Linked DNA regions of Lujinxingia vulgaris. The protein of the gene in region 2 interacts with the protein of the main gene of each other region in a pairwise test. Links are inferred from orthologs where the notes say so. Each region holds a gene or a part of one and is shown on either strand. Other genes may lie near its edges.

Evidence for each region.
Region 1: the proteins of gyrB (region 2) and gyrA interact in binary tests that used the Escherichia coli proteins (3 or more experiments, as listed by UniProt). The link is inferred for Lujinxingia vulgaris from one-to-one orthologs.

The regions. Positions count from the first base shown.
Region 1 is NZ_VOSM01000001.1:25,631-28,972, reverse strand. What follows is about bases 125-3,228. They hold gyrA (DNA gyrase subunit A), read right to left. Parts: upstream 2,910-3,228; coding sequence 339-2,909; downstream 125-338. Other genes in these bases: FRC98_RS00105 (AtpZ/AtpI family protein), read right to left, coding at 125-220. Outside these bases: more of FRC98_RS00105, read right to left, coding at 1-124; FRC98_RS00095 (sigma-70 family RNA polymerase sigma factor), read left to right, coding at 3,301-3,342. UniProt on the Escherichia coli protein: A type II topoisomerase that negatively supercoils closed circular double-stranded (ds) DNA in an ATP-dependent manner to maintain chromosomes in an underwound state.
Region 2 is NZ_VOSM01000008.1:4,616-7,900, forward strand. Bases 123-3,169 are described here. They hold gyrB (DNA topoisomerase (ATP-hydrolyzing) subunit B), read right to left. Parts: upstream 2,842-3,169; coding sequence 403-2,841; downstream 123-402. Other genes in these bases: FRC98_RS15135 (hypothetical protein), read right to left, coding at 123-324; FRC98_RS15145 (fumarylacetoacetate hydrolase family protein), read right to left, coding at 3,125-3,169. In the rest of the region: more of FRC98_RS15135, read right to left, coding at 1-122; more of FRC98_RS15145, read right to left, coding at 3,170-3,285. UniProt on the Escherichia coli protein: DNA gyrase negatively supercoils closed circular double-stranded DNA in an ATP-dependent manner to maintain chromosomes in an underwound state.

The DNA.
Region 1 (3,342 bases), on a different replicon or contig from region 2:
AGATCTTCCAGACGTGCCACCCGGCGCCGAGCATTGCCAGCGCCATCGTCACCAGAAGCAAAACCGGGGCGGTGTTGAAGTGTTCGTCGAGGCGAGTGCCGATGAAAGCGCCGCCGAGTACAAAACCGACAAACTCAAAACCCAGGGCTCCGATCGCGCCGGCCACAAGCCAGGGGCTTTTGGTGGTCTTACGCGATTCGTCTTCTGGTGGAGAGGCCATCTAAATCACCTCGCGCCCTGCCCTGGAAAATGCCCGCAGACCGTGTCTGCAAGCGCCTCCCCGAGCAGCGGCGCGCACCCTGTAACACAGGGAATTGACGGGCGTCAACCGCCTCAGATTAACTGTCTTCACCGGGCTCTTCGTCCACGGAATCGTCGCCGGTCGGGGCGGCCTGCTCGGGGCTCTCATCGCCCTGAATCTCGGCACCTTCTGCCCCCTCGGCCAGCTCCTCACCCTCGAGCGCCTCGTCCTCATCCTCAGCGACGAGCGCGGCGATGGAGACGACCAGCTCATCGTCGTCCAGGCTCATCACGCGCACGCCCTGAGTGTTGCGTCCGTAGGTCGAGATCTGCTCGACGCGGGTGCGCAGAACCTGCCCCTTGTCGGTGATCATCATCAGCTCATTGGTGTCGTCCACCACCCGGATGCCCACCAGCATGCCGTTGCGATCGTTGGTCTTGATGGTGACCACCCCTTTGCCCCCGCGACGCTGCAGCGGGTACTCGTCGAGCACGGTGCGCTTGCCATAGCCGCGCTCGGTGATGGTGAGGATCGTGGAGTGATCATCGCCTGCGGGGACCACGTCCATGCCCACGAGCGTGTCGCCCTCGCGGAAACGCATCCCGTAGACGCCGGCGGCCACGCGCCCCATCGGGCGCACGTCCTCTTCGTGGAAGCAGATTGCCTGGCCGTCGCTGCTGGCTAGGAAGATGCGATCGTCGCCACCGGTGGCGCGCACGCTGATGAGCTCGTCGTTATCGTCTTTAAAGCCCAGCGCGATGATGCCCCCGGCGTGCACGTTGGCGTAGGCCATCAGATCGGTCTTCTTGATCACGCCCTGACGGGTGGCGGTGACGATGTAGCGCCCCTCCTCAAACTCCTCGAAGGGCAGGATCGCCTTGATCTTCTCGTCCTGCTCGATGGGCAGAAGGTTGATCACGGCCTTGCCGCGCGTGGTGCGCGAGCCCTGCGGGAGCTCGTGAACCATCAGCTTGTAGACCTTACCCACCGAGGTGAAGATCAGCAGGTTGGTGTGGGTCGAGGCCACAAACATGTCGGTAACGAAGTCTTCGTCTTTGGTGTCCATGCCGCGCTTGCCACGGCCGCCGCGATGCTGGGCGCGGTACTCGCTCAGCGGGGTGCGCTTGATGTAGCCGGCGTGGCTGAGCGTGACCACCATGTCTTCTTCGGCGATCAGGTCGAGATCGGAGAGCTCGGTGACGTTGTGCAGGATCTCGGTGCGACGCTCATCGTCGTAGGCTTCGAGCACCTCGTTGAGCTCCCCGACGATCACGGCCATCAACTTCTTCTCGTCGGCCAGGATGCCGCGCAGGCGGTCGATCTCGGCGAGCACCTCGGCCAACTCTTCGAGGATCTTGTCGCGCTCCAGACCGGTGAGCTTCTGCAGGCGCATATCCAGGATGGCCTGCGACTGTCGCTCGCTCAGCGCGAAGCGGCTCATCAGCCCCTCGCGCGCTTCGTTTGGCGAGGCCGAGGCGCGAATCAGCGCGATGACCTCATCGAGGTGATCGAGCGCGATCTTGAGGCCTTCCAAAATATGGGCGCGCTCTTCGGCCTTGCGCAGCTCATAGATCGTGCGGCGGGTGACCACATCACGGCGGAAGTCGATGAAGTGGTTGAGCACCTCTTTGAGGCTCATGATGCGGGGCTGACCGTGAACGATCGCCAGCATGATGATGCCAAAGGACGACTGCATCGCCGTCATCTTGTAGAGGTTGTTGAGCACGACCGCCGGGATCATGTCGCGGCGCAGCTCAATGACGATGCGCATGCCGTCGCGGTCAGACTCATCGCGCAGATCGGTGATGCCTTCGAGGCGTTTGTCGCGGGCCAGCTCGGCGATCTTCTCGATGAGACGCGCCTTGTTGACCTGGTAGGGGAGCTCGGTGACGACGATGGAGCTCTTGCCGCGCTTCTCATCCTCTTCGATGATCGCGCGGGCGCGCATCTTGATGATGCCGCGGCCCTCGGCGTAGGCGTCGCGCAGACCTCGTGCGCCGTACATGATGCCGGCGGTGGGGAAGTCGGGGCCGGGGATGTGCTGCATCAACCCTTCGACATCGATCTCCGGGTTCTCAATCAGCGCCAGCGTGCCGCGGATCACCTCGCCGAGGTTATGCGGCGGGATGTTTGTGCTCATGCCGACGGCGATGCCGGAGGAGCCGTTGATCAGGAGGTTCGGGATGCGCGTGGGCAGGACCGCCGGCTCTTCTATGGTGTCATCGTAGTTGGGGATCCACTCGACGGTCTCTTTGTCGATGTCGCTCAAGAGCTCCTGAGCAACCCGCGCCATACGCACTTCGGTATAACGCATGGCAGCGGCCGGGTCGCCGTCGACCGAGCCGAAGTTGCCCTGGCCATCGACAAGCGGCACGCGCATGTTGAAGTCCTGGGCCAGACGCACCAACGCGTCATAGACCGAGGAGTCGCCGTGGGGGTGGTACTTACCGATGACGTCACCGACGATACGCGCCGACTTTTTGTAGGCCGCGTTCCAGCGGTTGCCCAGCTCATGCTGCGCAAAAAGGATGCGCCGGTGCACCGGTTTGAGCCCATCGCGAACATCGGGCAGCGCTCGCCCGATGATCACGCTCATGGCGTAGTCCATATAGGACTGGCGGATCTCTTCTTCGATATTGATCGGAATGATGCTGACCGAATCCGTCATCGCGTTCCCTTCACCAAAGCGGGTCGATTCATACGTTGGAGTGCCTCCCGGGCTGAGCCAGCGCTCAGCGGGGGCCTAAAGCCGCGGAACCCTACCAAGGAGGGGGCGATCTCACAAGGGAGGCAGGCCGGTGGGCGCCACCGGGCAGTGGTCTGTTGCGAAGGCGTGCTTAGCTTAGCGGATAAGGCACATCCTCGGATGTGTCGGCACGCCTGACGCGCGGGCTGAAGTTCAGTGTGAGCGGAAGTTTTCACATCCGGCGCAAACTTTTTTGAAACCTCAGCGCCCCCCGCTGCGTCTTACTTACGAACACCGCGTGATCCCTCTCTCCCCTCCCCCCTCGCAAGGGCCGGAGCGGCGAGTTGCGATAAAAGACGAAAGGAGTCCCCCCATGCTCAAGCTCAACGAATTCAATCGCTCCGACTCCGACTCC
Region 2 (3,285 bases):
GCGCCAGGCGTTGTCGTTGTTGCCGACGAGCAGGCAGCGATCGGAGGTGGCCACAAAATGCTTCCGCGCATAATTGGAGCCGTAGGAGACCATGCTGCACAGAGAGAGGCCCAGCGCAATCAGGACGATGAACGCGGCGGTGTAAAAGCCCCCCAGGCCGGCGACAAAATAAAGAATCACCGCGGCCAAAAGGCTTAAAAGCCCCAGGCCAAGCGCGAGCCCCATGATGGGGATGTTGAGCTGGTAGCGGAAGAGTTTTGCGCCGGGCTCGTCGTGCAGGGTCTGCTGGACGGCCGGGCCGCTTAAGAGTCGGATGCGGGTCATGGGCAACCTGCAGGCTGGGGGGCGGCGCTGGCGAGGAGGGAGAGGTGCCAGGCCGCCCCGCAGGCGCCCGAAGTCGCGTTAAATGTCGAGGTTACGCACGTCGAGGGCGTGGGTCTCAATGAACTCGCGGCGCGGCTCGACCTGGTCGCCCATCAAGACGGTGAAGAGGGCGTCGGCCTCCACGGCATCCTCGATGCGGACCTGAAGCATGGTGCGGGCCTCCGGATCCATCGTCGTGTCCCAGAGCTGATCCGGGTTCATCTCGCCAAGACCCTTGTAGCGCTGGATGGTCTGGCCTTTGCGGCCGGCAGCGAGCACGCGGTTGAGCACCTGGGCGATGGAGGTGAGCGGCTCGGTCTCTTTGCCATCGTCAACGATCACGTGCTCTCCGAGCGACTCGAAGGCGCGGCGGATGCGCAGAAGCTCCTTGTAGTCGACGCCGGAGAGGAAGGCGCGGTCCAGGCGCGAGACGATCGAGGTGCCGGAGACGCGGCTCTTCCACTGGGCCAGGAAAAGGTCGTCGAGCTCGGCGTCGTCGAGGATCTCGGGGGTGCGCCAGGGCACCGTGGTGTAGCTCTGGCGCAGGCGCTCCAGAAGTTCCTGGCTGCGGGAGCTGAGGCGCTCTTTGTCCTGGAGATCTTCGAGGGTGAAGTCGGCTTTGACGGCCTCTTCGACGATGCGGTCATCGTGGTTGCGGGCCACGCGCTCAAGCACGCTGCGGTACTTGAGCAGATCGTCGATGAAGGTGGCCAGCTCGTCGCCGGCGAGTTCTTTGCCGTTTTCGCCGCGCAGGGTCAGGGCGTTTTTGGCGTTCTCAATGAGGCGATCGTTAAGCTCGCGCTCGTCCTTGAGGTACTCCATGGTGCGGCCGCGCTTGATGGAGAAGAGGGGCGGCTGGGCGATGTAGAGGTAGCCCCGGGCGATGATCTCGGGCATCTGACGGTAGAAGAAGGTCAGGAGCAGGGTGCGGATGTGGCTACCGTCGACGTCGGCGTCCGTCATGATGACGATGTTGTGGTAGCGCAGCTTCTCGATGTCGAAATACTCCTGGCCGATGCCGGTGCCCAACGCGCTGATGATCGTGGAGATCTCGTTGTTGGAGAGCATGCGGTCAAAGCGTGCTTTCTCGACGTTGAGGATCTTTCCGCGCAGCGGGAGGATCGCCTGGAACTTACGGTTACGGCCCTGCTTGGCGGAGCCACCGGCGGAATCACCCTCGACGATGTAAAGCTCACTCTCCTCCGGCTTGCGGGACTGACAGTCGGCGAGTTTTCCGGGGAGCGCGGAGATCTGGAGCGCGCTCTTGCGCGAGATCTCGCGGGCCTTGCGGGCGGCTTCGCGGGCACGAGACGCCGCGATGGCTTTCTCGATGATCGCTTTGGCCACCGAGGGGTTCTCTTCCAAAAAGATCGCCAGGCGCTCGTTGACCACCGACTCGACGGCGCCCTTGATCTCGTTGGAGACGAGCTTGTCTTTGGTCTGGCTGGAGAATTTCGGGTCGGGCATCTTCACCGAGAGCACCGCGGCGATGCCCTCGCGGATGTCGTCGCCGGTGATGGACTCTTTGAGCATGCCGTTGGAGACGCCGTAGAGGTTCACCGTGCGGGTGAGCGCGCCGCGGAAGCCCGAGAGGTGGCTGCCGCCGTCGCGGTTACGGATGGTGTTGGTGTAGCAGAAGATGTTTTCGTTGTAGGAGTCGTTCCACTGCATGGAGACTTCTACGGTGATGCCCTGCTCGGGGAGCTCTTTGGTGATGTAGATGGGCTCGTCGTGCAGGGGCGACTTATTCTTGTTGAGGTCGGCCACAAAGGAGTTGAGCCCGCCCTCGTAGTTGAAGTCGTGGCGCTTGTTGTCGCGCTCGTCGATGATGACGATGCGCACGCCGCTGTTGAGGTAGGAGAGCTCGCGCAGGCGCTGGGAGAGCACGTCGAAGGAGAAGCGGGTGATCTGGAAGATCTCCGGATCGGGCAAGAACGTGATCTTGGTGCCGGTGGTCTTGGCCTTGCCGATCGAGCGCAGGGGCTCTTTCGGCACGCCGCGGTCGTACTCCTGGGTCCAGATCTGGCCGTCGCGGCGGATCTCGAGGACGAGGCGCTCGGAGAGGGCGTTGACGACCGAGACGCCCACGCCGTGCAGGCCGCCGGAGACTTTGTAGGAGTTCTGGTCGAACTTCCCGCCGGCGTGCAGCACGGTCATGATGACCTCGGCTGCGGAGCGGCCCTGCTTTTTGTGCATATCGACCGGGATGCCGCGGCCGTTATCCTCGACGGAGACGGACTCGTCGGTGTGGATGGTGATGGTGACCTGATCGCAGTAGCCGGCCAGGGCCTCGTCGATGGAGTTATCGACGGCCTCGTAGACCATGTGGTGGAGGCCGGAGCCGTCGTCGGTGTCTCCGATGTACATGCCGGGGCGCTTGCGCACCGCCTCCAGGCCTTCGAGGACCTGGATGGATTCGGCGTTGTAGTCGGAGCCCTGGGGGGCGGCGTCTTGAGGGGTCTGGTTATCTTGGGCCATAGTACGTCTAGCCTGGGTCGGTGGGTCACAACCAACAAGGGCGCTCGAAGAGGGCGGGCCGCCTTGAGGTGAAGGAGCGGCGCGGCAACGAGCGCGAGGTCAGCGATCTTCTAGTGAGCGCGCACAGGGCCCCGAAGCGGCAAGATAAAGCTCGCCGGGGGCAGCGCGCTCAAGCGTCGCGGGAAGGTAACACAGGGGGGCAGGGGCGTCTATCCCGGCGGCGTGTGTGGAGGCGTGTGGATCGGGGCGGAAAAGGCCCCGGTCGGGAGCGCGGCGTGGCGGGTTACCCCGGGCGGCGCACCGGGTTGTGCAGGGTGCCGATGCCGTCGATGCTCACCTCTACGCTCTGACCGTGGGTGATGGGGCCGACGCCGGCGGGCGTGCCGGTGAGGATGACGTCGCCGGGCAAGAGCGTCATCACGCTGGAGATGAACGCCACGACCT